DNA from 3 places in the Cellulomonas sp. CW35 genome. Region 2 is predicted to be linked to each of the others. Evidence: riboswitches for the same ligand, from Rfam matches in the RefSeq annotation. Region 2 holds a riboswitch; each other region holds the start of a gene.
The links. Region 2 has a riboswitch for thiamine pyrophosphate ahead of thiM (hydroxyethylthiazole kinase). Riboswitches for the same ligand answer to the same signal wherever they lie in the genome.
Positions count from the first base shown of each region.

Region 1: another riboswitch for thiamine pyrophosphate. It lies ahead of ACT17Q_RS00750 (thiamine ABC transporter substrate-binding protein); the one in region 2 lies ahead of thiM (hydroxyethylthiazole kinase).
Region 3: another riboswitch for thiamine pyrophosphate. It lies ahead of ACT17Q_RS02420 (ABC transporter substrate-binding protein); the one in region 2 lies ahead of thiM (hydroxyethylthiazole kinase).

Region 1 is NZ_CP199000.1:167,957-178,009, reverse strand. Features, by position in the region: gene ACT17Q_RS00765 (hypothetical protein) at 1-635, opposite strand, end outside; gene ACT17Q_RS00760 (ABC transporter ATP-binding protein) at 734-1,834, opposite strand; gene ACT17Q_RS00755 (ABC transporter permease) at 1,936-3,717, opposite strand; gene ACT17Q_RS00750 (thiamine ABC transporter substrate-binding protein) at 3,719-4,873, opposite strand; TPP riboswitch at 4,952-5,066, opposite strand; gene ACT17Q_RS00745 (DUF4235 domain-containing protein) at 5,138-5,407, shown strand; gene ACT17Q_RS00740 (phytoene desaturase family protein) at 5,442-6,968, opposite strand; gene ACT17Q_RS00735 (hypothetical protein) at 7,124-7,642, shown strand; gene ACT17Q_RS00730 (hypothetical protein) at 7,639-8,562, shown strand; gene ACT17Q_RS00725 (ABC transporter ATP-binding protein) at 8,695-9,381, shown strand; gene mnhG (monovalent cation/H(+) antiporter subunit G) at 9,418-9,795, opposite strand; gene ACT17Q_RS00715 (monovalent cation/H+ antiporter complex subunit F) at 9,792-10,053, opposite strand, start outside.
Region 2 is NZ_CP199000.1:2,062,607-2,072,659, reverse strand. Features, by position in the region: gene pheT (phenylalanine--tRNA ligase subunit beta) at 1-329, shown strand, start outside; gene ACT17Q_RS09480 (ExeM/NucH family extracellular endonuclease) at 602-5,884, shown strand; TPP riboswitch at 6,078-6,173, shown strand; gene thiM (hydroxyethylthiazole kinase) at 6,167-7,111, shown strand; gene thiE (thiamine phosphate synthase) at 7,108-7,824, shown strand; gene thiD (bifunctional hydroxymethylpyrimidine kinase/phosphomethylpyrimidine kinase) at 7,821-9,353, shown strand; gene ACT17Q_RS09460 (TrpB-like pyridoxal phosphate-dependent enzyme) at 9,398-10,053, opposite strand, start outside.
Region 3 is NZ_CP199000.1:504,656-514,708, reverse strand. Features, by position in the region: gene ACT17Q_RS02450 (ArsR family transcriptional regulator) at 1-852, opposite strand, end outside; gene ACT17Q_RS02445 (ABC transporter ATP-binding protein) at 1,026-1,730, opposite strand; gene ACT17Q_RS02440 (NrtA/SsuA/CpmA family ABC transporter substrate-binding protein) at 1,727-2,728, opposite strand; gene ACT17Q_RS02435 (ABC transporter permease) at 2,725-3,564, opposite strand; gene ACT17Q_RS02430 (ABC transporter ATP-binding protein) at 3,561-4,385, opposite strand; gene ACT17Q_RS02425 (ABC transporter permease) at 4,378-5,145, opposite strand; gene ACT17Q_RS02420 (ABC transporter substrate-binding protein) at 5,142-6,170, opposite strand; TPP riboswitch at 6,484-6,578, opposite strand; gene ACT17Q_RS02415 (FAD-binding protein) at 6,668-8,800, opposite strand; gene ACT17Q_RS02410 (3-ketoacyl-ACP reductase) at 8,844-9,629, opposite strand; gene ACT17Q_RS02405 (Gfo/Idh/MocA family protein) at 9,754-10,053, opposite strand, start outside.

The sequences.
Region 1 (10,053 bases), 1.7 Mb from region 2:
TGGGCCCCGATGGGCGTCTCGAGCACGACGAGCAACGAGTCGCTCGGCCCGTGCAGCCGCACCCCCACCTGGTGGTCGGTCTTGTAGAGCAGCGTGCCGCCGAGCATCGACCCGTCCGGACGCTGCGCCTGCAGGTGCCCCCCGACGGGCACACCGCGCACGCCGTGCAGCCCGAGCCGGTCGAGCAGGCGCGTGCGGCGCTCACCGGCGTCGGCGTCCTGCACGACGAGCGTGCGGCGGTCCTGGCCGGGCTGGTGCGTGAGCGCGAACTGGAGCTGGTGGACGTCGGCGATCCACCGCTCGTCGACCTCGTCCATGTTGCCGTCGAACCGCACGGGCAGGGCGTCGTGGCTGCGCCGCGTGACGACGAGGCGCGTGCGGTGCGGCGCGTGCGCGGCCGCGCTCACGCGCAGGACGTCGTGGTTGGGCCAGGTGAGCGTGTGGGTGGTGGAGTCGTGCTCGACGTCGCGCCGCTCGATCGCGGTCTCGACGAACGCGCGCGCACCGGGGTCCTGGCCGCCGGCGTCCGGGCCGTACCACCGGCCGACGAGCGCGGGCTCGCGCAGGTGCTCCCACACCGTGGCGAGACCTGCGGGGATCTCGAGGGACACGACCTCTCGACGGTCCAACGTCATGGCGCTCACCTGCCCGTCTGGTTCGTCGTCTCGGACGCTAGCCCCGCGACCAGGTGCGCGCACGTCGGCCCGGTCGCCGGGCGAGGGACGGGCGGGCGTCAGCCCGCCGGCGGGGACGGGGCGGGAGCCGGGGGGAGGACGACGACCGCGCCGGGCGTCGCCTGCAGGTGCACCGCGGTGCCCGGAGCCGGGAGCAGACCGGCCGGTGCGGTGGCGGTGACCTCGCCGACGCCGGGGACCTCGACGTGCAGCGCGGGTGTGCCGCGCCGCGTCCGGACCGCGAGCACGACGCCGTCCACCGGCGCAGCGGGCGCGGTCGTGCGCGAGGTCGTGGGTGAACCGGCTGCCGAGGTCGGGGACGGCGTCGCGGGGGGGACGACGACGAGCGCGCCCGGCGCTAGCGCGAGCGTCGACGCCTCGTCGGGCACGTCCCCGGCGGCCGCGCGCACGGTGGCCGGCGCGTCCGCGGCGACGACGAACGCCTCGTACCCCAGGAACCGGGCGACGTCCTCGCTTGCCGGCGCGCGCCACAGCTCGGCGGGCGCGGCGACCTGCAGCAGACGCCCGGCGGACATCACGGCGACGCGGTCGGCGACGACGAACGCCTCGTCCTGGTCGTGCGTCACGAACAGCGCGGTCGTGCCCGTGGCGAGCAGTGCGGCGCGCAGGTCGAGCGCGAGGCGCTCGCGCAGCGAACGGTCCAGCGCGGACAGCGGCTCGTCGAGCAGCAGCAGGCGCGGTGCGGGGGCGAGCGCGCGGGCCAGGGCGACGCGCTGACGCTCACCACCGGACAGCGTCGCGACCGACCGTGCCCCCGCACCGGGCAGCCCGACCAGCTCGAGCAGCCGCTCGACCCGCGCCGCGACCTCCGCGCGCGGCCGGCCGGCCAGCCCGTAGGCGATGTTCCCCGCGACGTCGCGGTGCGCGAACAGCTGGCCGTCCTGGAACATCAGGCCGAAGTCGCGCCGGTGCACGGGCTCGTCGGCGACGGACCGCCCGTCCCACGTGACGTCGCCGCCCGCGAGCGGCTCGAGCCCCGCCACCACGCGCAGCAACGACGACTTGCCGCACCCGGACGGGCCGAGCAGCGCGAGCACCTCGCCGCGCGCGACGTCGAGGCTCACCCCGTCGACGGCGGTGGTGCCGGGCAGCCGGCGGCGCGCGGACGGGTAGCGCACGACGACGTCGCGCACGCCCAGCCCGCTCGAGGCGGGCCTCGGGGCTGCCGGCGCCGGAGCGACGCCCGCCGCCGTCGTCGGGACGCCCGTCGTCGGGACGCCCGTGCTCGTGCTCCCCGTGGTCACCACTCGCCTCCCTCTCCCGCGCGGCGCAGCCGCTCGCACACCGCGACGACGCCCGCCGTCAGCACCGCGAGCACGACCGACGCGGCCAGCGCCGCACCGTACGACTCGGGCCCGGGCCGGCCGATGAGCCGGAAGATCACGACGGGCAGCGTGGGCCGGTCGGGCCGCGCGAGGAACGACGTCGCGCCGAACTCCCCGAGCGACGCGGCGAACGCGAACCCGACGGCGAGCCCGAGCGCCCGCCCGGCCAGGGCGAGGTCGACCGAGCGCAGCACCCGTCCGGGTGCGGCGCCGAGCGTCGCGGCGGCCTCGCGCAGCCGTGGGTCGATGGCGCGCAGCACGGGCAGCACGGTCCGCACGACGAGGGGGACGGCGACGACGGCCTGCGCGACCGGCACGAGCAACGGCGACCGGCGCAGGTCCAGGTCGAGCCCGAACGGCTGGTGCATCGCGAGCAGGAACCCGAACCCGACGGTCACGGCGGACACCCCGAGCGGCAGCATGAACAGCGCGTCCATCCCGGCGACGGCGCGGCGCGCGGCGGGCCGGCGCGGGCGGCGGGACACGACGAGCGCGACGAGCCCGCCGACGAGCAGCGCGAGGAGCGTCGCGTCGACGGCGGTGCGCAGCGACGTGAGCGCGGCCTGCCAGACGGTCACGGTGACGCCGCCGCGCACGCTGGACAGCGCGACGTAGTGGTCGAGCCCCCAGCGGTCGCCGACGCGCAGCGAGCGGACGACGAGGTTCACCAGCGGCAGCGCGAGGAGCGCGACGACGAGCGCGGTGACGAGGGCCGCGGCACGCTCGAGCCCCAGCCCGTCGTCGCGGGGCTCGCCGGCGCGGCGGCGCAGCCGCAGGGGCCGCACGGCGGTCCCGGTGCTCGCGAGCGGGAGCGCGCGCTCACGCCGTGCGCGGGCCCGGTTCGCGGCGAGCAGCGCGACCACGACGACGACGAGCTGCACCACGGACAGCACGGCGGCGGCGCGCAGGTCGAGGAACTGGGTGGTCTGCACCCAGATCTCGGTCTCGACGGTGCCGTAGCGCAGCCCGCCGAGCACCAGCACGGTGCCGAACGCGGTCGCGCAGAACAGGAAGACGAGCGACGCGGCGGACGCGATCGCGGGCGTCAGCGCGGGCAGGGTGACGGTGCGCAACGCACGCCACGGCGTCGCGCCGAGCGCCCGGGCGGCCTGCTCGGCGCGCGGGTCCAGGCGCTCCCACATGCCGCCGACGCCGCGCACGACGATCGCGTAGTTGAAGAACACGAGCGCCGCGACGACGGCGGCGAACGTGCCGTCGAGGTGCAGGAACCCGAGCGGCCCGTTCTCGACGAGCAGCGACCGGAACGCGACGCCGACGACGACGGTCGGCAGCACGAACGGCACGGTGACGAGCGCGCGCACCGCGGCGCGGCCCGCGAACCGCCGCCGGTACAGCACGTACGCACCGGGCACGCCGAGCAGCACGCTGACGGTCGTGGCGAGGCCGGCCTGCGCGAGCGTCTGCCCGATGATCCGCCACGTGCGAGGACGCGCGAACACGTCCGCGAACCCCGACAGGTCGAGCCGCCCGTCGCTCACGAACCCCCGTCCGGCCATGACGGCGACGGGGTAGGCGAAGAAGACGACGAGGAACGCGAGCGGCACGAGGACCGCGACGGTCCAGGCCGCGCCCCGACCGAGCCCCGCTCCCCGCACGCGCACGCGGGCCGTCGGGCGCGCGGGCCCGACGGTCGGTGCGTCGCGCACGGGGCGCGGGAGCTCGGTCGTCGCGGTCATGTCAGCCGATCACGGTCTGCGACCACGTCGAGAGCCACACGTCGCGGTTCGCGGCGATGTCGCCCGGTGCGACCTCGAACGGGTGCTCGGCCAGCGGCGCCCACAGCGTCCACTGCGCGGGCAGCACGACCTGCGAGCTCACGGGGTACATGTACATCGAGCCGGGGATGTCGACCTGCACCTCGTAGGACAGCAGGTAGTCGAGCAGCGCGCGCGCACCCGCGGGGTTCTCGGCGCCCGCGAGCACGCCCGCGTACTCGACCTGCCGGAAGCACGTGTCGAGCAGCGCCGAGGTCGTCGGCTCGTCGCCGCCCTCGGGGACGGTCGACGGCGGCGACGACGCGTAGGACAGCACGATGGGCCGCGGCCCGCCGCCGCCCCCGCCGGAGAAGTCCGTGAAGTACGCGTCGGACCAGCCGTCGGCGACCTTGAGCCCGTTGTCGACGAGCGCCTGCCAGTACTGCGGCCACTCGTCACCCTTGGCGCCGATGGTCGCGAGCAGGAAGGCGAACCCGGGTGAGGAGGTCACCGCGTTGGGGACGACGAGCAGGTCCTCGTACGCGGGCTTCGTGAGGTCGTCGAGCGTCGTCGGCGGCTGCAGGTCGTGCTTCGCGAACCACTGCTCGTCGACGTTGAGGCACACGTCGCCGAAGTCGACCGCGGTGAGCGCGCCCGCGTCGTCGCCCTCGACCGCGAAGCCGATCGCGTCGTCCGCAGCGTCGCCCTGCGACCGGTACGGCTCGAGCACGCCCTCGGTGAGGGCGCGGGACGCGAACGCGTTGTCGATCCCGTACACGAGGTCACCCAGCGGCGCGTCCTTGGTGAGGACGAGCTGGTTGACGAGCGCGCCGGCGTCGCCGGGCTGGACCACCTGGACCTCGACGCCCGTGGCGTCGGTGAACTTCTCGAGCAGGCCGTCGGACAGCGCGAACGAGTCGTGCGTCACGAGGGTGACGGTGCCGCCGAGCTCGGCGGACGGGTCGGCGCCGGCCGTCCCCGTCGTGCCCGCGGTGGGGGTGCTGCCCGGCCGCGTGCTCTCGTCCGCGATCGCGCAGCCCGCGAGGACGAGCGCGGGGACCAGCAGGCCGCCGAGCAGCGCGGCCGTGCGGCGGGTGGGTCGGGATGCGCGGGTGCCGCGCACCGTCGGACCGGTCATGCGTTCTGCCTCCTGGCGTCGTCTGCGAGGAGGGGTCCACCACCTCGTCGCACCGAGGACCCCGGCACGACGAGGCGGAGGTGAGAAGTCCCGACTCCCTACGCCGGTATCACCCGGATCAGGTTCGAGGGTCTGCGGCTGTCCCGCACTCTCAGCGCCCTGGTGTCAGCCCGGCGCTCCCCTGTCGTTCAGGGGTCGATGCTACCCGCGCCCGGACGCCGAGCGGCGCGCGCGGACCGCCCGTGGGCGGTAGCGTCGGCGTCCATGGCAGGCAAGCCCTCGACCCCCGTCCTCGCGAAGCTCGTCGGACTCGCCGCGGCCGCCGCGGCGGCGTGGGCGGCGAACCAGGTGATCGCCCAGTCCTGGCAGGCCGCGCGCGGCCACAAGCCGCCGAAGGCGGAGGACCCGGGCGACTCGCAGCTCGCGGAGATCCTCGTGGCCGCGGCGCTGTCCGGTGCGGCGGTCGCGGTCGCTCGTGCGCTCGCGACGCGCGGCACGGCGCGCTTCGCGGTGAAGACCGACATCACCGACTGAGCCGGCCCCCGTCCCGTCGCCCGGCGCCCCGGCGTCAGGGGTGCAGGTCGGGCGCCTGCGTGATGCCGAAGACGTCCCGCAGCGCGCGCCGCGCCGCGAACCAGCCGCCGAGCCCGTGCACGCCGGGTCCGGGCGGGGTCGAGGCCGAGCACAGGTACACGCCGTCGAGCCCGACGGCGTACGGGTCGAGCCGCGGGGTGGGCCGCGCGACCATCTGCCACATGGTGACCGCGCCGGACGCGATGTCCCCGCCGACGTAGTTCGCGTTGTGGCCGGACATCCGCGCGGCGGGGACGCACCGGCTCGCGACGACGAGGTCGCGGAACCCGGGCGCGTACCGCTCGACGTGCGCGGTGACCGCCTCGGTCACGTCGACGTCCGACCCGGCGGGCACGTGCGCGTACGTCCACAGGGGACGCAGGCCGTCGACGACGCGCGTCTCGTCGACCACCGCGGGGTCGCTCAGCAACGTCATGGGCCGCTCGGGGTGCTGCCCGCGCGCGACCTGCGCCTCGGCGTCGGCCATCTCCCGGCGCGTCCCACCCAGGTGCACGGTGCCCGCGAGCGCGACCTCGGGGTCCGTCCACGGCACCGGCCCGGAGAGCACGAAGTCGACCTTGCTGGCGCCGTCGCCGTACCGGAACGCGCTCAGCGCCCGCCGCGCGCGAGCGGGCAGCTCGTCGCCCAGCACCTCGACGACCGTGCGCGGCGTCGTGTCGAACAGGTAGGCGTGCGCGCCCGGCAGGTCGGCCGCGGTGCGCACCGGGTGGTCCGTGAGGACCTGACCACCGTGCGCCTCGAGGTCGGCGCGCAGCGCGTCGGTGATGGCGCGCGAGCCGCCGCGCGGGATGGACCAGCCGGACCCGGCGTGCGCGAGCGACGCGAGCAGCAGCGCGGTCCCGGCCGCGGCGAGCGACGGCAGCGGGGTGCTCGCGTGCGCCGCGACACCCGTGAGCAGCGCGGGTGCGAGGTCCCCGGAGAACCGCCGGTCCCACGCACGGGTGCCCTGCTCGAGCACGGCGAACCCGAACGCCGCCGCGCTCGGCACGCCGCCGGGGAGCAGGCCGGGCGGGACCGAGCGCTTGTCACCGAGCGCGAGCCGCACCACGTGCGGCCAGTGCTCCGACAGCCGCCCGACGAGCGCACGCCACGCGGGCCCGTCCTCGCCGAGCGCCTCCACCGTGCGGTCCAGGTCGCGGTACGCGAGGCCCGACCGCCCGCCGGGCAGGGGCTGCGCGTACGAGACCTCGGGGGTCAGGAGCTCGACGCCGCGCGCGGCCAGGTCGAAACCGCGGAAGAACGGCGACGCCCACGCCATCGCCTGCACCGCCGAGCACACGTCGTGCACCACGCCCGGCGCGAGGCCCAGGTCGAGCGTGCGCGCACCGCCGCCCGCGTCGGGCTGCGCCTCGAGCACCGTGACCTGGAGCCCGGCGCGCGCGCACGTGACCGCGGCCGCGAGGCCGTTGGGTCCGGCGCCCACGACGACGACCTCGGTGTGACCCTCGCCGCGCCCGCGCACCTGCGACCCCTCGCCTCGCCCGTCCAGGAACCCCGCCATCCAACCACCACGGCGCGACCCGCGAGCGGTGGGCGTGCGCGAGGGCGAGCGCGTGGGCGCGCGAGCGGCGCGCGAGGTCGAGGCGCGAAAGCCGCCCGTCCGGTGCGCGGCGTCTGGCAGAGTTCGTCCCGTCGGCCGAGGGGGCGGACGGTGACGTGCGGGGGGACGGGTTGAGCGGGGCGGCGGACGGCGTGGGCCGGGAGCCCACCGCGGCGACGGTGCGGGAGGACCTGCACGAGGACCTGCGCGAGGACGCGCGGGCACGGCGCCGCGCCCGAGCGGTCACGTGGACCGTGCTGGGCGTCATCGCGCTGGGTGCGCTGGTGGAGGCCGAGGCGTGGCCGGTGACCGCGTTCCGCCTGTTCAGCACGGTGCGAACCGCGGACGGCGCGTCGCTGCGGCTCGTCGTGACGGGGACGGACGGCGTGCGCGTGACCGTCCCGATGCCGGCCGACGCGCCGCTCGCGGCGACGTCCCACCAGCTCGCCGAGCTGCGCGACCTGCCCACGGGCGCCCGCCGCGAGAAGGTCGTCGCGTGGCTGCGCCTCGCGGGTCTCGACCCCGCGGCGTTCACCTCGGCGGCGGTCGAGCGGACCGCGTGGACCATGGACGGCGAGACGCGTGAACGGCACGAGCACGGGCCGACGACGGTGCTCGCGCAGGTGACGCTGTGAGCGTCTCGGCGCCGGAGCGCCGTCCAGCCGTGCGCAGCCGTGACGGCCGCGTGCGCGCGCTCGTCGGGACGCTCGACGCCCGGCTGACCGCGCCCGGGCCGGGCTACCGGCTCCGCGAGGTCCACACGCTCGTCGCGCTCGTGATCGGGCTGCGTCTCGTCGCGCGCGACTGGGCCGCGATCGCCGAGCGGCCGGCCGCGCTGACCGACGGCCTGACGCTCGTGTCGTGGCTGCCGGCGGCGCTGCCCGCGTGGCTACCCGTGACGCTCGCGGTGCTCGGCACGGCGGGGGTCGCGCTGGTGCTCGCGCGGCGCCGCGCGCACGCCGGGTTCGTGCTCGCGTGGGTCTGCTACGCGGTGCTGTGCGCGTCGTGGGGCTCGTCGGGCAAGGTGCTGCACAACGACGTGCTGACGGTGTGGGTCGCGGTGCCGCTGCTGTTCGCGCGCGTGCCGCGCCGCGACCAGGACGACGAGCGTGCGGTGGTGTGGGGGTGGCCGCCGCGCGCGGCGCTCGCGGTGCTGGCGCTCGTCTACTGGCTCACGGGCGCGCAGAAGCTGCGGCACTCGGGGATCGGGTGGGCGCTGTCCGACAACATGACGTGGGTGCTGCGGCAGGGCACGTCGCCGCACGCGGCCGGGGTCGCGCAGTGGGTCGCGGACCACGCGGTGCTGGCGAGCGGGCTCGCGACTGGTGCGCTGCTGCTCGAGCTGACCGCGCCCGTGTGGCTGCTGTGGCGCCGCACGCGCGCACTGTTCGCGCTCGCGGTCGCGGTGATGCACGCCAACATCTGGCTGTTCCTGGGGATCGACTACTCGGCGTGGGTGCTCACGGCGGTGGCCGTCGCGGTGCCGATGAGCCTCGCCACGGGCCGCCGCCTGGAGGACGTGAGACCGGTGCGCGCCGCGATCGGACGCAGTTAATCGTTTCATTCGGACAAATCTCCGCGCGTCGCCCGCCAAGATGCCACCCAAGCGGGTCGCCGGACCTCGGCACCCCGCGGCCGGCTCTCCCCACGATCCCCGGCCACCCCCGACGCAACGCTGCGAGGCGCCATGTCCGTGCTGTCCGCCTGCGACCTCGTCGCACGCACCGGATCCCCGGCCGAGCTGCGCGGTGCCCACCTCGAGGTCCACGACGGCGAGGCCGTTGCCCTGCTCGGGCCCGCCCGCTCCGGCACCACCACGATGCTCCAGGCGCTCGCCGGCCTCGTGCACCCCCTGCGCGGCCGCGTCCGCCTCGACGGCCGCGACCTCGCGACGCTGCGCCCGCACGAGCTCGCCGCCACGCGGCTGAGCGCGCTCGGCCTCGTCTTCCCCGACGACGACCTGCTCCCCGAGCTCACGCTCGTGCAGAACGTCGAGCTGCCCCTGCTGCGCATGGGCGTGCCCGGCACCGAGGCCCGCCAGCGCGCCGCGACCCTGCTCGGCCGGCTCTTCGTCGGCGCCGGTGCGGACCACCTGCCCGAGGCCGTCTCGTTCGGTCAGCGCCAGCGCGCCGCGGTCGCGCGCGCGCTCGTCCACCGCCCCCGCGTCGTGCTCGCCGAGGACCCGACCGCGGGCCTCGACTCGTGGCGCGCGCTCGCGCTGTTCGGGCTGCTCGTCGCCGTCGCGCGCGACTGCGGCACGGCGGTCGTCGTCGCGACGCAGGACCCGGAGCTCGCGTGCCTCGCCGACCGCGTGGTCGAGCTGCGCGACGGCCTGCTCGTCGAGCGTCCCGTGGCCCGCACCTACACGCGCTGACCGCTCGTCGTCGGCACCCCGACGACGAGGCGCGGCTCAGACGTCGTCGCGCGTGCGCGCCTCGCGCAGGTCGCGGGTCAGCTCGTCGGCCACCAGCAGGTCGTTGCGGACCTTGCCCGTCCGGTACCCCGCGCGTCCCACCATGTGCGCCGCGACGGGCGCCGTGAGCAGCCCGAACACCGCGACGAGCACGAGCGCCCACACGGCACCGCCCGAGCGCAGCCGCAGCCCGAGCCCGACGAGCACGAGGACGAGCCCCAGCACCTGCGGCTTGGTCCCGGCGTGCATCCGCGCGAGCAGGTCGGGGAACCGCAGCGCCCCCACCCCCGCCGCGAGCACGAGGAACGAGCCGCCCAGCAGCGCCACGACCGACACCACGTCCGCGAGGGTGTCCCAGCCCGAACCTGCGGTCATCGCACCTCTCCCTCCGCGCCGCCGCCGTGGTGCTCCTCGGGCTCCGCCGCGGGCCGCAGCTCGGCCTCCTCGGCCTCGCGCCGGGCGGCCTCCTCGGCCGCGACCTCCTCGCGCGTGCGCACCCGGCCCTCACCCTCGGGCTCGACGGCCGCGAACCGCGCGACCGTCACCGATCCCACGAAGCCGACCAGCGACAGCACGACGAGCACGGGCACCACGTCGGTGCGCCGCTGCGCGGCCGCGTACAGCGCGAACGCC
Region 2 (10,053 bases):
GCGAGGCGCGTCAGGCGCGCGGGGTCTCCACGTTCCCGGTGGCGAAGGAGGACGTGGCGCTCGTCGTGCCGTCCGGAGTGCCGGCCGCGGACGTGCTGGACGCGGTCCGCACAGGAGCCGGGGCGAGCGCCGCGGGCGACGTGGTCGAGGACGTGCGGCTGTTCGACGTGTACGAGGGTGACCAGGTCGCCCCCGGGCACCGGTCGCTCGCGTTCTCGCTGCGGCTGCGTGCCGACGACCGCACCCTCACGGCGGCCGAGACCGCCGGTGTGCGCGAGGCGGTCGTCGCGGAGGCGGGGGCGCGGTTCGGCGCGACGCTGCGGGCCTGAGCCACGCTGCGGGCCTGAGCGACGCGCGACGGCGGCCCCGGGCGGCCTCCCACGGAGGTCCGCCCGGGGCCGTCGTCGTCCCCCGGCCGGTCCGCGCCGTTCCCCGGACGGGTGACGACGACCCGGCGTCACGTGCTCGTCATGGGACGTCCGATGAGTTCACCTCATCGTTACTCACCAGTAGTTGCGACAAATCGGGCTGCGCGTCAGGGTGAACGCGGGTCGCCCTACCGGGCGACCGCTCGTGCGTTCCCCGACGAAGGAGAGCCCCCGTGCTCCGTGGCACCAGATCGTTGACCGGGGGCATCGCCGCCCTCGCCGTCGTGCTCGCAGGTGCGGCCACCGCCGCCCCGGCGAACGCTGCCGTCTCACCGACGGCACCCGTCGTCGTCCACGAGGTGTACGGCGCAGGAGGCAACTCCGGGGCGGTCCTCGCCCGCGACTTCGTCGAGCTGTACAACCCGGGTGACGAGCCCGTGGCGCTCTCCGGCTGGTCGGTGCAGTACGCGTCGGCGACCGGGAGCTCGTGGACGAACACCACGCCGCTGACCGGCTCGATCGCCGCGGGCGGCTACCTGCTCGTCGGCGGCGCGGGCGGGTCGAACGGCGCCGCGCTCGAGGTCGACGTCGACGGGGCGATCAACCTGAGCGGGACCGCCGGCAAGGTCGCGCTGGTGAGCTCGACGACGTCGCTCACGTGCTCGACGGGCTGCGCCGGGCAGGACCCGGTGGTCGACCTGGTCGGCTACGGGCCGACGGCGTCGTCGTACGCGGGCTCGGGCCCCGCGCCGGCGGCGAGTGCGACCACCTCGGTCTCGCGCGACGACGAGCACACCAACACGGCCGACAACGCCGCGGACTTCGCGGCGGGCGCTCCGACGCCGCAGCGCGCGCAGGGCGGCACCGACCCCGACCCCGACCCCACCGTCGTCCCGATCGCGGAGGTCCAGGGGACCGGTGACACGTCGCCGTACGCCGGCCGGACGGTCACGACCCAGGGCGTGGTCACCGCCGCGTACCCCACGGGCGGCCGCAACGGCTACGTCATCCAGACCGCCGGCACGGGCGGCGCCCTCGGCAGCCGCACCGCGTCCGACGCGATCTTCGTGTTCTCGGCGAGCACCGACGACCTCGTCACGATCGGCGACGAGGTGCGCGTCACGGGCGCGGTGAGCGAGTTCCAGGGGCTCACCGAGATCACCGTGACGAGCGCGGCGGGGCTGGAGGTCCTCGACTCCGACGCGAGCGTCACGCCGCTCACCGGCGCGTGGCCCGCGACCGCCGCGGCACGTGAGGCGATCGAGTCGATGCTCCTGCTGCCCACCGGCGACCTCACGGTCACGAACACGTTCTCCACCAACCAGTACGGGGAGCTCGGGCTGGCGACGGGCACCACGCCGCTGCTGCAGTGGACCGAGGTGGCCGACCCGCAGGACACCGCCGCGGTCCAGGCCGTCAAGGACGACAACGCGGCCCGCGGCGTCGTGCTCGACGACGGCGCGACGACGAACTTCCTCAGCACCGCGAACCAGGGGCTCGTCCCGTCGTACGTGTCGCTCGAGAACCCGGTGCGGGTCGGTGCGTCGGTGACGTTCGACGAGCCGGTCGTCGTGACCTACGTGAACTCCACGTGGAAGCTCGACCCCACGCGCCCGGTGCAGGGTCTGGCGAACAGCCCGGTCACGGTCGAGAACACGCGGACCGACTCGCCGCGCGACGTGGGCGGCGACCTCACCGTCGCGTCGTTCAACGTGCTCAACTACTTCACGACGCTCGGCGCCCGGACGCCGGGCTGCGTCCCGTACACGGACCGCACCGGCGACGGCGTGACCGTGCGCGAGGGGTGCGACCCGCGCGGTGCGTGGGACCCCGCGGACCTCGAGCGTCAGCAGGCGAAGATCGTCACGGCGATCAACGCGCTCGACGCGGACGTCGTCGGGCTGCTCGAGATCGAGAACTCGCTCGTGGTCGACGGCGTCGCCGACGAGGCGCTCGGCACGCTCGTGGACGCGCTGAACGACGCCGCGGGCGAGGAGCGCTGGGCGTTCGTGCCCTCGTCGTCGCAGCTGCCGCCGGTCGGCGAGATGGACGTCATCTCGAACGCGCTGATCTACCAGCCCGCCGCCGTGCAACGCGTCGGCGAGTCCCGCGCGCTGGGCACCCTGTCGGGTTCCGGTGAGCCGTTCGACAACGCGCGCGAGCCGATCGCGCAGGTGTTCGCGCCGGTCGGCGGCGGCGAGCCGGTGCTCGTCGCGGTCAACCACCTCAAGTCGAAGGGCTCGGCGGGACCGCTGCCCGGCGATGCGGACGCGGGCGACGGGCAGGGCGCGTCGAACGCGTCGCGCGTCGCGCAGGCGACCGCGCTGCGGGACTGGGTCGCCGACATCCAGGGCGACGTCGAGTCGGTCGCGCTCGTCGGGGACTTCAACGCGTACACCCTCGAGGACCCGCTCCAGGTCCTGTACGACGCGGGCTACGCGGACGCGACGACCGAGCTCGCGCCGGGGGAGTACTCGTACTCGTTCGGCGGGCTGTCGGGGTCGCTGGACCACGTGCTGCTCAACGAGCACGCGCTCGCACGGGCGACCGGCGCGGACGTCTGGGAGATCAACGCCGAGGAGTCGATCGCGCTCGAGTACAGCCGGTACGACTACCACGGCGCGCTGTACTACGCGTCCGACGAGTACCGCTCGTCGGACCACGACCCGGTGGTCGTGGGGCTCGACGCGGGTGAGGCCGGCAGCACGGTCGACCTGACGTTCCTCAACATCAACGACTTCCACGGCCGCATCGAGTCCGCCGCCGCGGGGTCGAACACCGTCAAGCTCGCCGGCACGGTCGAGCAGCTGCGCGCCGCCGCACCGGGACCGGTCGCGTTCCTGTCGGCCGGCGACAACATCGGTGCGTCGCTGTTCGCGTCGGCGGTCCAGCAGGACCAGCCGACGATCGACGTGCTCAACGCCCTCGACCTGGCCGCCTCGGCGGTGGGCAACCACGAGTTCGACCAGGGCTTCGCGGACCTGCGGGACCGCGTGGTGGGCCCGGACGACGACCGCAACGCGGCGTGGGCGTACCTCGGCGCGAACGTCTACGCGAAGGGCACGACGGACCCGGTGCTGCCGGAGTACGCGATGGTCGACATGGACGGCGTCGACGTCGCGGTCGTCGGCGCGGTGACCGAGGAGACCCCCTCGCTCGTCACCCCGGCCGGGATCGCGGACCTCGACTTCGGCGACCCGGTCGAGGCGGTCAACCGCGTCGCGGCGCGGCTCACCGACGGCGACGAGGCGAACGGTGAGGCCGACGTGGTCGTCGCCGAGTACCACGAGGGTGCGAGCGCGGGCACGCCCGACGGCGCCACGCTCGCGCAGGAGGTCGCGGCGGGCGGCGCGTTCGCGGACATCGTCACGGGCACGTCCGCGGCGGTCGACGCGATCTTCACCGGCCACACCCACAAGCAGTACGCGTGGTCGGCGGACGTCCCCGGTGTCCCGGGTGCGACGCGACCCGTCGTGCAGACGGGCTCGTACGGCGAGTTCGTGGGCAAGGTCGTCCTCACGTACGACCGGGCGACCGACGAGGTCCTCGCGCACACCGAGGCGAACGTGGCGCGCACGACGACGGCGGACGCCGACCTGGTCGCGGCCTTCCCGCGGGTGGCCGAGGTCAAGACGATCGTCGACGCGGCGGTCGCGTACGCGAACGAGGTCGGCAGCGAGCCGGTCGGCTCGGTCACGGCGGACATCACGACGGCGTACTCCGGCGGCTCGTACGTGGACGGCGTCTACACAGGCTCCGGCCCGCTGCCGACGACGGGTCGCGACGACCGCGCGAGCGAGTCGACGCTCGGGAACCTGGTGGCGAACGCGCTGCGCGACACCCTCGCGGAGGACCGGTTGGGCGGCGCCGACATCGGCGTCGTCAACCCGGGCGGGCTGCGCAACGAGCTGCTGTACGCACGCTCGGGCGCCGAGACGACGGACGGTGTGGTGACGTACGCCGAGGCGAACGCCGTTCTGCCGTTCGTCAACAACCTCTGGACGACGACGCTCACGGGTGCGCAGGTCCGCACGATGCTCGAGCAGCAGTGGCAGCGTGACGCCGCGGGCAACGTGCCGAGCCGGCCATACCTGCAGCTCGGGCTCTCCGACAACGTGTCGTACACGTACGACGCGAGCCTGCCGGAGGGCAGCCGCATCACGTCGGTGACGATCGACGGCGAGCCGCTGGACGCGGAAGCCGACTACCGCGTGGGGACGTTCTCGTTCCTCGCGACGGGCGGCGACAACTTCCGGGTGTTCACGCAGGGCAGCGACACGCGTGACTCGGGTCTGGTCGACCGGGACGCGTGGATCGCGTACCTGCGGGCGCACCCCGGCCTGTCGCCCGACTTCGCGCGGCACGCCGTGGCCGTGAGCGACGCACCCGAGTCGGTCGAGGCGGGCGGCACGCTCGGGTTCGAGGTGTCGCACCTGGACCTCACGAGCCTCGGCTCGCCGCGCAACACGAGCCTGGACGTGCGGCTCGACGGTGAGTCGATCGGCACGGCGACGGTCACCGGCGGCGCGGCCACGGTGTCCGCGGTCGTGCCCGCGGGCACGGCGGCGGGGGAGCACGAGCTCACGCTCGTCGCGAGCCCCAGCGGCACCACGGTCCACCTGCGGCTCACGGTCGAGCCGGCGTCGTCCGGGCCGACCACCACGACGCTCACGATGACCGGCGACCCGGTCGCGGGCGCGACGCAGACGCTCGTCGCGACCGTGACGCCCGCGGGTGTGACCGGCACGGTGACGTTCGTCGACGGGAGCACCTGGCTCGGGACCGTCCCGGTGAAGCTCGGCCGGGCGAGCCTCGACGTCCGGCTGGGCGGGGGTACGCACGCCCTGCGGGCGGTGCTCGTCCCGGTCGACGAGGCATGGGAGGGGTCCGAGGGCTCGTTGTCCGTGACGGTCGCGAAGGCGACGTCGACGACCACGCTGTCCCTCGACCGGACGACCGTGTCGTTCGGCGGCACGGTCACCGCGACCGTGACGGTCACGTCGACCGGGGGCGCTCCCACCGGCGTGGTCCAGGTCCGCGAGGGCGCGAGGGTCCTCGGGGCGGGCACGCTCACGGGGTCGGGCGCGACGGCGACCGCGACGGTCGTGCTCCCGCGCACGCTCGCGCGCGGCACGCACACGCTCACCGCGGTGTACGGCGGCTCGGCGGACCTGACCGCCTCGACCTCCGCGCCCGTGCGGCTCACCGTCACCAGGGCGACGCCGACGATCGCGCTGTCGACCGCGTCGTGGACCGTCACCCGTGGCACGCGTCCGACCATCGCGGTCACGGTCGCCGGGGTGGCCGGTGCCCCCTCGCCGACCGGCAAGGTGACGCTCGAGGCCGGCGGCCGTCCGCTCGTCGCGACGCTCCAGAAGGGGAAGGCGACGTTCCGGCTGCCGGCGGTGACCCGTGACGTGACGGTCCGGGCCAAGTACCAGGGCGACGACTCGTACGCCTCGGTGTCCGCGGTCCGGACGCTCGTCGTGAAGCACGGGGGGCACGGCCGCCGCTGACCCGAGGGACGCGGCAGCCAGCACGCTCGAGGGGCGTCCGACCACCACGGTCGGGCGCTCCTCGCGCATGCCCACCCGTGCGGCCCACCGGCCGGTCGGCTCGCCCGGTGGTCGTCGTCGACGCGCCTGCCGACGCGCCGTCCGGTGGGCGGACGGGGGGCGGACGGCGGCGGTGCGCGCGGGCTAGCCTGGCCGCACTGACACGGGGTGCCCTGCACGCAGGGCTGAGATCACACCCGCCGAACCTGATCTAGTTCGTACTAGCGAAGGGATGTCATCTCCATGACGTCTGCCGTCCCACCCTGCCCTCCCGCCGACGAGCGCGCCGACGAGCGCGCCGACGAACCCGGCGGCGCCCCGCCCCTGAGCCCCGGCAGGCTCGCCGCCGACGCGGCGCAGGCGCTCGCGGCGGTCCGGGCACGCACGCCGCTCGTGCAGTGCCTCACCAACGAGGTGACGACGAACCTCGTCGCCAACGCGCTGCTCGCGGTGGGCGCCTCGCCCGCCATGACCGCGGTCCCGGGCGAGGCCGAGCAGCTCGCGGCCGTCGCGGGCGCGGTCCTGGCAAACCTCGGCACGCCCGGTCCCGACCTGCGCGCGTGCCTCGAGCCCGCGGTGACCACGGCGCGGCGCGCCGGCGTGCCGTGGGTGCTCGACCCCGTGGCCGTCGGGGTGCTGTCGGTCCGCACGCGGCTCGCCGAGCAGCTCCTGGGTGCGCGGCCCGCGGTGGTGCGCGGCAACGCCAGCGAGGTCCTGGGCCTCGCGGGGCTCACGTCGTCGGGACGGGGCGTCGACGCGTGCGACGCCGTCGAGGACGCGCGCGAGGCCGCGGTCCGCCTCGCGCACGCGACGGGCGGCGCGGTCGCGGTGTCGGGCGCGGTCGACCTCGTCGTCGCGGGTGACGTCGCCGTGCGCGTGTCGGCGGGGGACCCCCTGCTGACGGCGATCACCGGCGCAGGGTGCGCGCTCGGCGCGCTCGCGGCGGCGTTCGCCGCGGTCACCGACCCGCTCACCGCGGCGGTCGGCTCCTCGCTGGTTCTCGGGCTCGCGGCGGAGCGCGCCGCGTCGGTCGCGCGCGGTCCGGGCTCGTTCCAGGTCGCGCTGCTCGACGAGCTGTACGGGCTGCGGCCCGAGCACGTCGTCGGGCTGGGTGACCGGCTGGTCGTGGAGCCCGCGCGCATCGGCGCGCCCAGGGCCGCGACCGCGCCCGTCGGGGCACCCGCGTGACCGGCGCGGCGGGTGCGTCGCGGCGCCCCCCGTTCCCGGGCGGTCCGTACCTCGTGCTCGACGCGGACGTGTGCGCGGCGGCCGGCCGCGCCCCCGCCGGCGTCGCGGCGGCGGCGGTGCGCGCGGGCGTCGGCGTGGTGCAGGTGCGTGCGACGCGCGCGGGGGTGCGCGACCTGGTCGCGCTCACGACCGCGGTGGCGGAGGCCGTGCGCACCGCCGGACCCGCGCTGCTCGTCGTCGACGACCGCGTGGACGTGGTGCTCGCGGCACGCGCCCGCGGTGCGGTCGTGGACGGTGTGCACGTCGGCCAGCGGGACCTGGAGGCCTCCGACGCGCGTGCGTTGCTCGGCCCCGACGCGGTCGTGGGCGTCTCGGCGGCACGACCGCACGACGTGCGCGCGGTCCCGGCCGACCTGGTCGACTACGTCGGGAGCGGGCCGGTGCGGCTGACGCCGACCAAGCCCGACGCCGACGTCGCGCTCGGCCTCGACGGTCTCGCCGCGGCGGTCGCGAGCACCCGGCTGCCGGTCGTGGCGATCGGCGGGCTCGACGCGCGTGACGTCGACGCCGTGCGGACGGCCGGCGCCCACGGGCTCGCGGTGGTCTCGGCGGTGTGCTCCGCGCCCGACCCGTCCGCCGCGGCCGCGGAGCTCGTCGCCGCGTGGCGGCGGTCGGCGAGCGGCACGGTGGCGACGCCGGCGGGTGCGCGGTGAGCCCGTCGCGCGTGCGCGCGCTGTCCATCGCCGGCACCGACCCGACGGGCGGCGCCGGGATCCAGGCGGACCTCAAGTCGTTCGCCGCGCACGGGGCGTACGGCATGGCGGTCGTGACGGCGCTCGTCGCGCAGAACACCCGCGGCGTGCGCGCGGTCCACGTCCCCGAGCCGGAGTTCCTGCGTGCGCAGCTCGAGGCCGTCAGCGACGACGTCACGGTCGACTCGGTGAAGATCGGCATGCTCGCCACGCCGCAGGTCGCGCACGAGGTGACGGCGTGGCTGGACCGGCAGCGTGCCGCGGGGCGTTCGCCCGTCGTCGTGCTCGACCCGGTGATGGTCGCGACCAGCGGGGACCGGCTCCTCGACCCGGAGGCCGAGATCGCCGTGCGCGAGCTCGTGGGCCGCGCGGACCTCGTGACGCCCAACCTGCCCGAGCTGGCGGTGCTCGTCGACGAGCCGCGCGCGCAGTCGTGGGCGCAGGCGCTCGACCAGGCGACCCGCCTCTCCCGCGGGTCGGGGACCACGGTCCTGCTCAAGGGCGGGCACCTGGGCGGGCCGACGAGCCCGGACGCGCTCGTCGGCCCGGACGGTGCGGTCGTCGAGGTCGCGGCGCAGCGCGTCGCCTCGACGAGCACGCACGGCACGGGGTGCTCGCTGTCGGCCGCGGTCGCGGCGCTGCGGCCCGCGCGCGACGGCTGGCCGGAGGCGGTGCGCGAGGCCAAGCAGTGGCTCACCGGGGCGATCGCGGCCGGGGCGCGGTTGGAGGTGGGCGCGGGCCACGGCCCCGTCGACCACCTGCACCACGCGCCGGGGCTGGGCGCCCGGCCGTTCACCGCGCAGGTAGCCGGTCTCGTCGCCGACGCCGTCGAGCGGTCGCAGGACCTGCCGTTCGTCCGGGCGCTCGCGGACGGGTCGCTGCCGGTCGGCCGGTTCGAGGAGTACGTGCGGCAGGACGCGCTGTACCTGACCGGGTACGCGCGGGTGCTCGCGCGGGCGAGCGAGCTCGCCCCGGACGGGGAGGCGCAGGCGTTCTTCGCGCGCGGCGCCGCCGCATGCCTCGACGTCGAGCGGCGGCTGCACGAGCAGCGCCTGGCGAGGTCGGCCCGGGACGGGTCACGTCAGGGGGCGAGTGCGTCGTCGGTCACGACCGCGTACGTCGACCACCTGCTCGCGGTCGCGGCGACCGGGTCGTACGCCGACGTCGTGGCCGCCGTGCTGCCGTGCTACTGGGTGTACGCGGACCTCGGTGCGCGGTTGCGCGCGCGGGCCGGCGACCTCACGGCGCACCCGTACGGCGACTGGGTGGGCACGTACGGCGACGAGGAGTTCGCGGCCGTGACCGCCCAGGCGCGCGCGCACGCGGACGCGGCGGGCCGGTCGCTCGACGCGGCCGGTCGGGCCCGGATGCGTGAGGTGCTCGCGGTCTCCTGCGAGCACGAGGTCGCGTTCTTCGACCAGGTCCGCCCGGCGCCCGGACCTGCCCGTGCGACGCCCGACGAGCTCGTCACCGCCGGGGTGCCCGCCTGACCCGACGAGTGGCCCGCGGTGGGCGCGGGCCACTCGTCGGGGCGTCAGAGGAAGTCGTGGTACGCGGGCAGGTCGAGCACGCCGTTGCCGGACAGCCCGATGACGATCGTCTCCTCGGTCGTCGCGGCCCGGGCGTGCGCGATGGCCCCGGCGACCGCGTGCGTCGACTCGGGCGCCGGGATGATCCCCTCCGCCCGTGCGAACTCGATCCCGGCCGCGAACGCGGTCTCCTGGTCGACGGCGATCGCCTCGAGCAGCCCGAGCTCGAGCGCGTGCGAGACCATCGGCGCCATGCCGTGGTAGCGCAGCCCGCCCGCGTGGATGGGCGGCGGGACGAAGTCCTTGCCGAGCGTGTGCATCTTGAGCAGGGGCGTCAGGCCCGCGACGTCCCCGAAGTCGTACCGGTACTCGCCCTGCGTGAGCGAGGGGCACGCGGCGGGTTCGCACGCGACGACGCGCGTCGTCGTGCCGTCGCGCAGGTTGCGGCCGATGAACGGGAAGCTCAGTCCCGCGAGGTTCGACCCGCCGCCCGCGCAGCCGAACACGACGTCCGCGCTCGCGCCGACCTCGTCGAGCTGGGCCAGGGCCTCCTGGCCGATCACGGACTGGTGCAGCAGCACGTGGTTGAGCACCGACCCGAGCGCGTAGTGCGCGTTCGGGTCCTGCGCGGCGACCTCGACGGCCTCCGAGATGGCCATGC
Region 3 (10,053 bases), 1.6 Mb from region 2:
CACCGTACATCGCACCTCGGCGGGCGACCTCGCGACGCCGAGGAGACTGCGAGCGCGCCGCAGCGACACCTCGGTCGGCACGAAGAAGTCCGCCGGCCGGTCAGCACGCGCGGCCACGGGCGCGCCGTAAGCGGCGGCGGCGAGCGTGTCAGTGAGAGCCCATCCGGTTGTCGCCGCGACGTCCTCGAACCCCAGCCCGAGCACCTCGTAGGCGGCGCCCATCCCAGGACCGGGGGCGCTGGCAAGGCCGACACGGTTCCCGGGCCACACGTCCACGACGCTCCAGAAGAGCTCAGGGGCCGGCCGGAACGTCGATCCCTCCACCAGCGACGCGTCTCTGAGCGCGCTGAGGAGTTCCGAGACCGTGCTCGGCGAGCGTCCCAAGCGACGCGCGAGGCCGCGAACAGCGTGATCCTCGGCTGGGGAGGACAACAGGGCGCAGGCAATCTCGAGCCCGGCGGGCGCGCCGAGGGGATCGCGCGGCCGCGGTCGGTCTCGCACCGCCGGAACCTCGGCATGGATGAACAAGTCCTGACCTTCGACGTGGAGCATCCCGCGCAGGTCCAGCCATCCCCAGCCCGCTGCCTCGAGCGCTCGACGGGCGTCGACACCGATTCTGTCCGCGACGACGACGCGTACACCCGGCGACGTCGCGCCTGGACGGAAGGCGGGGTTGGTCCGGACCGCGTGCTCCGGAAACACGGACCACCGCTTGACCTGCACCGGGACGCGCGCGCCTCCGACGAGCAGCTCAAGATCGCTCGCCGCGTCGGACCGCCGCGATACACGGACTCCCGTCGTCTCGAAGGCGTCCTGCAACAGTGCCGCGGCTTCGTCCGCACGAGCAGGCATTGCCACAGTCTAGCCAGGTGTTCGGTGTTCGGAAAGACCCGAACACCGAACACCGCAGTCAGTACAGGCGTCCTGGCGGTCCGACGTGATCTCGTCATCGACGGCCCGGACGAGCAAGACCGCCGACGACATCCTCACAAGAGCCACCGTCGGACGACTTCAGAGACGACCCGCTAGACGCCAAGGCTCGCGAGGACTCGCTCCCGGGCTCCACGGCGCGGTCCCGTGTCGCACATCAGCCGGCCTTCGGTGAGCACGACGACGCGGTCCGCCAGCGCGAGGGCCTCGTCGACGTCGTGCGTGACCAGGACCGTCGCGACCGGGCGGGCCGCGCGCACCTCACGCACGAGCGCGTGCGCCTCGCGGCGCGTCAGCGCGTCGAGCGCCGCGAACGGCTCGTCGAGCAGCAGCAGGTCCGGGTCGCGCGCGAGCGCGCGGGCCAGCGCGACGCGCTGCGCCTGACCCCCGCTGAGCGTGCCCGCACGCTGGTCCGCCACGTCCGCGAGACCGACCCGCGCGAGCGCCGCCACCGCACGCGGGCGGTCGGCGCGGCGCACGGGTGCGTCCGCGAGCAGCACCGTGCGCCACGTGCGCTCCCACGGCAGCAGGCGCGCCTCCTGGAACACCATGCCGACCCGCTCGGGGCGCACGAGGACGTCGGCGTGCGCAGCACCGTCCAGCCCGGCGAGCACCCGCAGCAGCGTCGACTTGCCGCACCCGCTGCGCCCGACGACCGCCACGAGCTCGTCGGCGCCGACGTCGAGGTCCAGCCCCGCGAGCACGGGCGGCGCGCCGTCCGCGAACACGCGGTGCAGCCCCCGTACCCGGACCGCCGCAGGCGCCCGCGACACGGCCCGGTCCCGGGTCGGCACGGTCACCCGCGCACGTCGTGCCACGCGCGCGACACGTCGACCGGCTCCGCGAGCAGCCCCTCCTCGACGTACAGCTCGGCGACGCGCGCGAGCTCGGCCGCGAGGTCCTCGTCGGCGTACGCGAGCCGCGGCGTCGCCAGCGCGGTGAGCCCCGCGACGACCGCGTCCGACGCGCCCGCGTCCCGGTAGGCGTCCGCGAGCGGCGCGGGGTCGGCGGCGAGCGCGTCGGCCTCGGCCGCGAGCGCGTCCACGACCGCGCGCACCACGTCCGGGTGCGCGTCGACGAAGTCCCGCCGCGCGACGTGCACGCTCGCGTTGTCGGAGCCCAGGTCCCGCGCGAGCGCGACCGTGCGCGCGCCGTCGACCTGCGCACCCACGAGGTACTGGTCCCACGTCGCCCACGCGTCGACCTTGCCCGCCGCGAACGCCGCCGCCGCGTCCGGCGGGGCCAGGTAGACGGTCTCGACGTCGTCCGGCGTGAGGCCCGCGCGGCGCAGAGCGAGGCGCAGCAGGTACTCCCCCGTGCCGCCCTGGTTGACCGCGACGGAGTGCCCCGCGAGGTCGCCGACGTCCGCGATGCCGCTGGCGGGCGTCGCGACGATGCCCTGCGTGTCGCCGTCGGTGCGCTCCACCGCGACGACGACGAGGTCCGGGTCGCCCGCGAGCGCCGCGACGACGGCCGTGGTCGAGCCCGACGTGACGTCGACCCGGCCCGCGGCCATCGCCTCGGCCGCGGGGGCGAACGCCGCGAACGGCTCGGTGGTCTCGGCCCGCGCGCCGACGCTCGCGACGGCCTCGTCGAGCGTGCGGTCGCCGGCCGCGAGCGTCAGGAGGTTCTGCGTCGTGAGGACGCCCACGCGCACGGGCACGTCGGGCGGCGCGGTCGTCGTGGTGCCGTCCGCGGTCGCGGCGCACCCGGCGAGGGCGGCCGCGAGCGCGAGCGCGGCGAGGGCGCGAGGTCGGACGCGGGTCAGGGGGGATCGGGTCAGGCGTGCTCGGGTCATGGGTGCTGGGCTCCAGGGGTGACGGACGCGAGGGTCGGGGTGGACGTGGTCGGGGTCGTGGGCGTGGCGGACGGATGGCGCCCGACGACGGGCGGCGGCTGCAGGAGGCGTTCGAGCGCGCGGACCAGGGCGTCGGTGACCAGGCCGAGCGCCGCGTAGACGAGCACGCACAGCAGGACGACGTCCGTGCGCGCGTACGTCCGCGCGTCGGTGAGCAGCGCGCCCACGCCCTCGGCGGCGTTGACGCTCTCGGCGACGACGAGCGCGACCCACGCGGTGCCGAGCGCGAGGCGCAGCCCGACGAGCACGGCGGGCAGCGCCGCGGGGAGCAGCACGCGCGTCGCGGTGCGACGCCGGCCCAGGCCGTAGGCCGCGGCGAGCTCGCGCAGCCGCGGGTCGACGCCGCGCACACCGCCGACGGTCGCGAGGTACGTCGGGACGAGCGCGGCGACCGCGACGAGCAGCACCTTGGGCGGCTCACCGAGACCGACCCAGACGACGAGCAGCGGCGTGACCGCCGTGAACGGCACGGCCCGGACGGCCTGCAGGGGCCGGTCGACGACGTCGTGCGCGATCCCCGACAGCCCCGCGAGCAGCCCGAGCAGCAGCCCGACCGCGACACCTGCTCCCGCACCGACGGCCACGCGCGTGCCGCTCACCGCGAGCGCGGCGGGCAGCGAACCGTCCGCGACCAGGTCCCGCGCGGCCCGGAGCACCGCACCCGGCGCTGGCAGGACGTGCGGGTCGAGCCGCCCGCTCGCACCGGCGGCCGCCCAGGCGGCGAGCAGACCGACCGTGCTGAGCCACGGCCGCCACGCGCGCGGGAGCCGCGTCACGAGAGCGCCACGCGCTCGTCGGGCACGCGCTCGTCGACCGCACGCTCGTCGGGCACGCGCTCGTCGGGCACGCGCTCGTCGCCCACGCCGAGGCCGGCGAGGACCGCGCGCGTGACGCGCGCGTCGGGGACGCCGGGCGTGCGCGGGCGCGGGTCGTCGACCGCGATCTCGTGCGCGACGACCGCGGGGCGGCCGGACAGGCGCACCACGCGGTCGCCGAGCGTGACGGCCTCGCCCACGTCGTGCGTGACGAGCAGCCCGGTCCACCCGTGCGCGGCCCACGTCGCGGCGAGCCAGCGCTGCGCGTCGAGACGGGTGAGCGCGTCGAGCGCGCCGAACGGCTCGTCGAGGAGCACGACGTCCCGGCCCTGCAGCACGGTGCGGGCGAGCGCGGCGCGCTGCCGCATCCCGCCGGACAGCTCGTCGGGCCGCGCGTCCGCGAAGGACTCCAACCCGAACTCGGCGAGCACGTCGCGGGCGCGGGCGCGCGCGTCGCGTCGTCGCACGCCCTGCACGCGCAGGCCGAGCGCGACGTTGTCGCACACGGTGTGCCAGGCGAACAGGTGGTCCTGCTGCGGCATGAAGGCGGTGCGCGCGGGCGTGCCGGTCACGTCGAGCCCGCCGACGAGCACGCGGCCCCGGTCGGGTCGCAGCAGTCCCGCGACGACCGACAGCAGCGTGCTCTTGCCGCACCCGCTGGGCCCGACGACGCACACGAGCTCGCCCGGTCGCACGCGCAGGTCGACGCCGCCGAGCACCGGCAGCGGTCCGCGCGCGCCGGGGCGCGCGACGTGCACGTCGCGGACCTCGAGCTCACGCACGGGCCACCGCCCGGGGGTGCGCCCACGGCACGGTCACGCGCTCGAGCAGCCACGTCAGCCCGTACAGGGTGACGCTGACGAGCGCGCACAGCGCGACGGCCGCGAGCACCAGGTCGGTGCGGAACGCCGCGCGCTGCATGTTCATGTACGTGCCGAGCCCCCGCACGGCGCCGACGTACTCGGCGAACACCGCCCCGACGACCGCGTACGTGACCGCGATGCGCAGCGCCGTGAAGAACCGCGGCAGCGCCCCGGGCAGGCGGACCCAGCGCAGCTGCTGCCACCGCGAGGCGCCCATGCTCGTGAGCAGCGCGGTCGCGCCCGGACCCGCCGCGCGCAGGCCCTCGACCAGCCCGACGACGAGCGGGAAGAACGTCACGAGCGTCACAACGAGCACCTTGGGCAGCAGCCCGAACCCGAACCACAGCACCACCAGCGGCGCGAGCGCGACCACGGGGATCGTCTGCGACGCGACGAGCACGGGAACGATCCCGCGCCCGACCGCGGGCACCAGGTCGACCAGCAGCGCGAGACCCCACGCGACCAGGACCGACACCCCGAAGCCCGCGGCGGTCACCCCGAGCGTCGCCGTGGTGTGCTCCGCGAGCACGTCGCGCTGCGCCCACGCCTGCTCGGCCACGCGTCCGGGCGTCGGCAGGAGCCGCGGGTTCGCGACGCTCAGCGCCGCGACCTGCCACGCCACCCCGAGCACCGCCAGGACGAGCAGCACGGGCAGCCCGCGCGCGGTGTGGCGCGTCACGGCTCCCCCAGCAGGCTCGTCGTGAACGTGGCCGACCAGTCCGGACGCTCGGTGAGCGGCTCGCCGTCCGGTCCCGCGAGGATGCCCGCGTCGAACAGGAAGTCCCCGTAGCCGGAGACCTGGTCGAGCGTCATGGTGCCGACCGTGCCGTCGTCGGCGCGCAGCCAGTCGGAGGACAGCATCCGCTGGCTCTGCGTCACCAGGTCCGGGTCGGCGAACGCGTCGGGGTTCTGCTCGACGAGCAGCGCCGCGGCCTCGTCGGGGTGCTCCGCCGCCCACGCGTACCCGCGCTGCAGCGCCCCGACGAACGCGCGCGCCGTCTCGGGCTCGTCGGCGACCCACCGGCGGGATGCGTCCACGACCACGGCGTACGCGTCCGGGAAGCCGTGGTCCGTGTACTCCAGGTAGCGCATGGGCGTGCCCGCACGCTCGGCCTCGATGCCCTCCCACGCGACGTACGGGATGGTGAAGTCCGCCTCGCCGGCGTACAGCGCCTCGTACGCCGACGAGCCGAGCACGACGGTCGTGAACTCGCCCGTCCCGCCGTCCGCGCGGATGACCTCCTGCAGCAGCGGGACCTCACCGGGCGCGCCGAAGCCCGCGTAGATCAGGCCGTCCAGGTCGCGCGGGCTGGTGATGCGCTCGTCGTCGGCGCGCACGCCGATCGCGGTCGCCCAGTGCTGCAGGACCGCGAGCACCGCGACGACGTCCGCGCCGGCGGCCTGCGCGATGAGCGACGAGTCGTGCGTGCTGATCCCCGCCTCGGCGGCGCCCGCGTCGACCAGCTGGTCCGGCGCGGTGTCGCTGTACGGCAGCACCTGCACGTCCAGCCCCGCGTCGGCGAACCAGCCCTGCGCGAGCGCCACGTACAGGCCGGTGTGGTTGGTGTTGGGCGTCCAGTCGAGCGCGAACCGCACGCGGGTGAGCCCGTCGTCGTCGCCCGACGACGGACCGGCGCACCCGGTGGCGAGCGACGCGACGACGAGCAGCGCGGCAACCCGCGCCCGGACGGTGGTGCGAGACATCGAGGACCTCGTTCAGCAGAAGGACCGAGCACGCCGCGGCGGTCGCGCGCACGGCGCAGCAGCCCGCGACGAGCGCGCGCGAAGGCCGCATCCGCAGCCGGATGCGCTGTCGGTGCAGGGACGGGTGCGGCATCCGTCGCCGGGAAGGCGGGGCATGCTGCACTCGTCGCTGCATCCGTCGCCGCGGACGGAGCGGCGGGTGGCGCGGACCGGCGTGGACGTCCGGCTCGCGCGGGCGAGGAGCGCGCGGCGGCTACGCGCGCAGGTGCTCGCGGGGCGGTCTCGGGGAGAGAGGCGTGCGGTGCGGACGCATGCGGGTCATGCGCGACATCCCTTCGCTAGTGCTACCTAGATCAGGTTCGACGGGTGTGATCTCAGCCGCGCTGTGCGGCACCCCGTGTCACGGAACGGGCCCACCGTAGTCCGGTCTGCCCCCTTCGCCCCCACCCCTGTCCACCCCTCGGATGCGCGCCGTCACCGTGCCGGCGGCGGGTCCGTCAGTGGACGTTGCCGTGGTCGCGGAACTCGCGCCAGACGTTCTCGAAGAAGTCGTCGTCCTCGGGCAGCGGGCGGCGCGGCCGCCACCGGAGCACCGGCTCGCCGGCGGGGTCGTCGGGCGCGCGTCGGACGACCCCGCGCCAGCCCTCGCCGGGTTCGGCGGGCGACGACGATCCCGCGGCCGTCGGCGGCCGCCACGCGGCCTCCTGCACCTCGTCGTCGAGCGCGCCCTCGTCGAGACGGAAGCGGAACACCTCGGGCAGGTCGAGCTCGTCGTCGGACCGGGGGCCGTACCCGACGCGCGGCAGCTCGCCCGCCGGGTCGGAGTACAGGACGGACCCGCGCGAGCGTCCCCCGTGCGCGACGTAGTCCGCCATCGCGGACAGGTACACGTACGCGGCGGTGAGGGTGTCGCGGACCAGGAACACGCGGTTGACCGAGCGACGCGACGACGGGTCGGCGCTCACGGTCCGCTCGTACTCGGCGAGCCAGGCGTGCACCTGGTCGAGCGCCTCGTGGATGGACTTCTCGGAGCGCACGGGCCCGGCCTTGGCGCTCATGAGCTCCTGGACGCGGCGCAGCAGGTCGCCCGTGTCCTCGTCCCACCCGTCCGCGGCCCGCCCCGCCGCGGCGGCGACGAGCCCGGTCGCGGCCGCCTGGACCGGCGCGGCAGCCGCGGCGTACCGGTCGAGCGCGACGGGCGGGTCCGTGCGGCGTGCGACGATCATCTGCGCGGCCCGCGTCGCCCCGACCTGCCCGCTGTTCAGCGCCGCGCCGCCGGGGCGGTACACGCCGTGCGCGCCGCCGGCCTCGCCCACGGGGAACAGCCCGCGCACGTTCGACTCCCACCACGCGTCGACCACGAGCCCGCCGTTGTTGTGCTGCGCGCACACGTCGACCTCGAGCAGGTCGGTCTCGAGGTCCACGTACGGGTTCTTGCGCAGGTAGAACTGGTACGCGGGCTCGTTCATGCGCCGCAGCCGCTGCACCGGGGTGCCGAACAGCACGCCCGCGCGCTCCAGGTAGTCGCGGGCCTCGGGGCTGAGCGCCGCGGGGTCGAGCTCGTCGCGCATGGGGTTGCGGCGGAAGTCGAGGAACACGCGCCGCCCGCGCAGCACGGTCTCGCGGTACACGAGCAGGTCGACGAGCGACGAGCCGTCGCGCGCCTTGCGCACGTCGAACGGCCACTGGTAGCCCTTGAGGAACACCAGGGACAGCAGCCGCCCGTAGTCCCCGATCGCCTCGGTGAGGAACTCGCGCTCGTCGCCGCCGTCCGCGTCGGTCGACACGAACCGCGGGATGACCTGCATGTACGTGCCGGACACGTTCCACCGCGGGTGCGTCGAGGCGAGCCCGAACTGCCACTCGGTGAGGTTCTTGCCGTGCACGCCCGCGCGGTACGCCGCGCCGGAGGCGCCCCACTGCCCGTGCGGGAACACGCGCGTCGCGTACATCCCCGCGGGGCCGCCGGTCGCGTAGACCACGTTGGTGCAGCGGAACAGCAGGAACGGCGACTGCTCGCCGTCGTGCCGGACGTCGGTCCGCAGGACGAGCAGCCCGACGACCGCGCGGCCCCCGCCGTCCGCGGGGACCGTCACGAGGTCGACCACGCGGCACTCGTCGAAGACGCGCGTGCCGTTGCGGTGCACCTTCGCCTCGAGCCGCTCCACCATGGTGCGGCTCGTGTACGGACCGACGGACGTGGCTCGTCGGCGCGGGTCGTGGTCGGTCTTGTAGCCGATGAACTCGCCGTACCGGTTCTGCGGGAACGGGACGCCCAGGTCGCACAGCCGCAGGAACCCGCGCGCGGACAGCGCCGCCTCCGCGAGCGCGTTGTCGCCGTCCATCGCGCCGCCCGCGAACAGCGTCTGCGCCATCTCGCGCACGGAGTCGCCGTCGCCGCCGCTGAGTGTGAGCTTGTAGTACGTCTGCTTGTCGGAGCCCGCGTTGCGGGACGCGCCCGCGTTGACCTTGTCCGCGACCATGACGACGTCGTCCTGGCCGAGCTCCCACAGGCGGTCGGCGGCGCAGAACCCGGCCGAGCCGGTCCCGACGACGACGGTGTTCGCCGTGACGACCGGCACGTCGGTCTCACCGATGCGGACGAGCACGGGGTCGTGGCGGTGGGGCATCGTCGGCTCCTGCGGTCGGGTACCTCGCTGGTCATGGGGTCGGTCACAGGACCGGGACGTGCATGCCGCCGTCGACGTGGAAGACCTCGCCCGTCGAGTACGGCGTCGCACCGGACGCGAGCAGCGCGACCGCGCCCGCGACGTCGGCGGGTCGGCCCCAGCGCGCGATGGGCGCGAGGCCGTCGGCGAGCAGCGCGTCGTACTTGCCCGCGACACCCGCGGTCATGTCGGTCGCGATCACGCCCGGCCGCACCTCGTGCACGACGATGCCCTCGGACGCGAGCCGCACGGCCCACAGCTGCGTGGCCATCGCGACGCCCGCCTTGGACACGCAGTAGTCGCCGCGGTCGGTCGAGACGGTCGTCGCGGAGATCGACGAGACGTTGACGATCGTCGCGACCGGCTCCTGCTGCGGCGCGGTGAGCTCGCCCCGCAGCGCGATGACGCGGCGCGCGAACTCCTGCGTGAGGAAGTACGGCCCGCGCAGGTTGATGCCGAGCACGCGGTCGAACGACTCGGTGGTCGCCTCGAGCAGGTCGGCGCGCTGCGCGGGCGCGACGCCCGCGTTGTTGACGAGCACGTCGAGCCGGCCCCACGCGTCGAGCGCGTCCTGCACGTAGCGGACGTGGTCGGCGGGGTCGGCGACCGAGCCGCGGACGTAGCGCACGGCGTCGTCGGACCCGGCGACCTCGCGCAGCTCGGCGAGCACGTCGGTGGGTTCCTCGCGCGTCGCGAGGATCGAGACGGCGTACCCGTCGGTGACGAGTCGTCGGCTGATGCCGAGCCCGATGCCCCGGTTGCCGCCGGTGATGAGTGCGACGCGCGCCACGGGCCGTCCCCTCTGTCGTCGGGCTCGTCGTCGGGCTCGTCGTCGAGCCGTCGGAGAGCGGGACGCGACCGCGCCCCGCGTCCCGATCGTGGCAGAGGGCGCCCGGTTCGGCAAGCGCTTTCCGCTAGCCGAGACCGAGGCCCAGCTCGTCGACCAGCACCGCCTGCCCGGTCGAGAGCGACCGGTTCGCCGCGATCCCCACCGCGACCGCGCGCAGCCCGTCCGTCATCCCCGCGCTGCGCCCCAACGGGTCGTCGGACACGCGCAGGTGCCGGCGGAACACGTCCTTGAGCAGGATCGCGTCCCCGCCCCCGTGCCCGCCGATCCCCGCGGGGATCGGCACCTCGCGCGGCGCCTCCCAGTGCCGCTGCACCACGAGCCGCTCCCCCTCGGGGCGCACCCGCTGCCCGCCGGCGGCCACGGG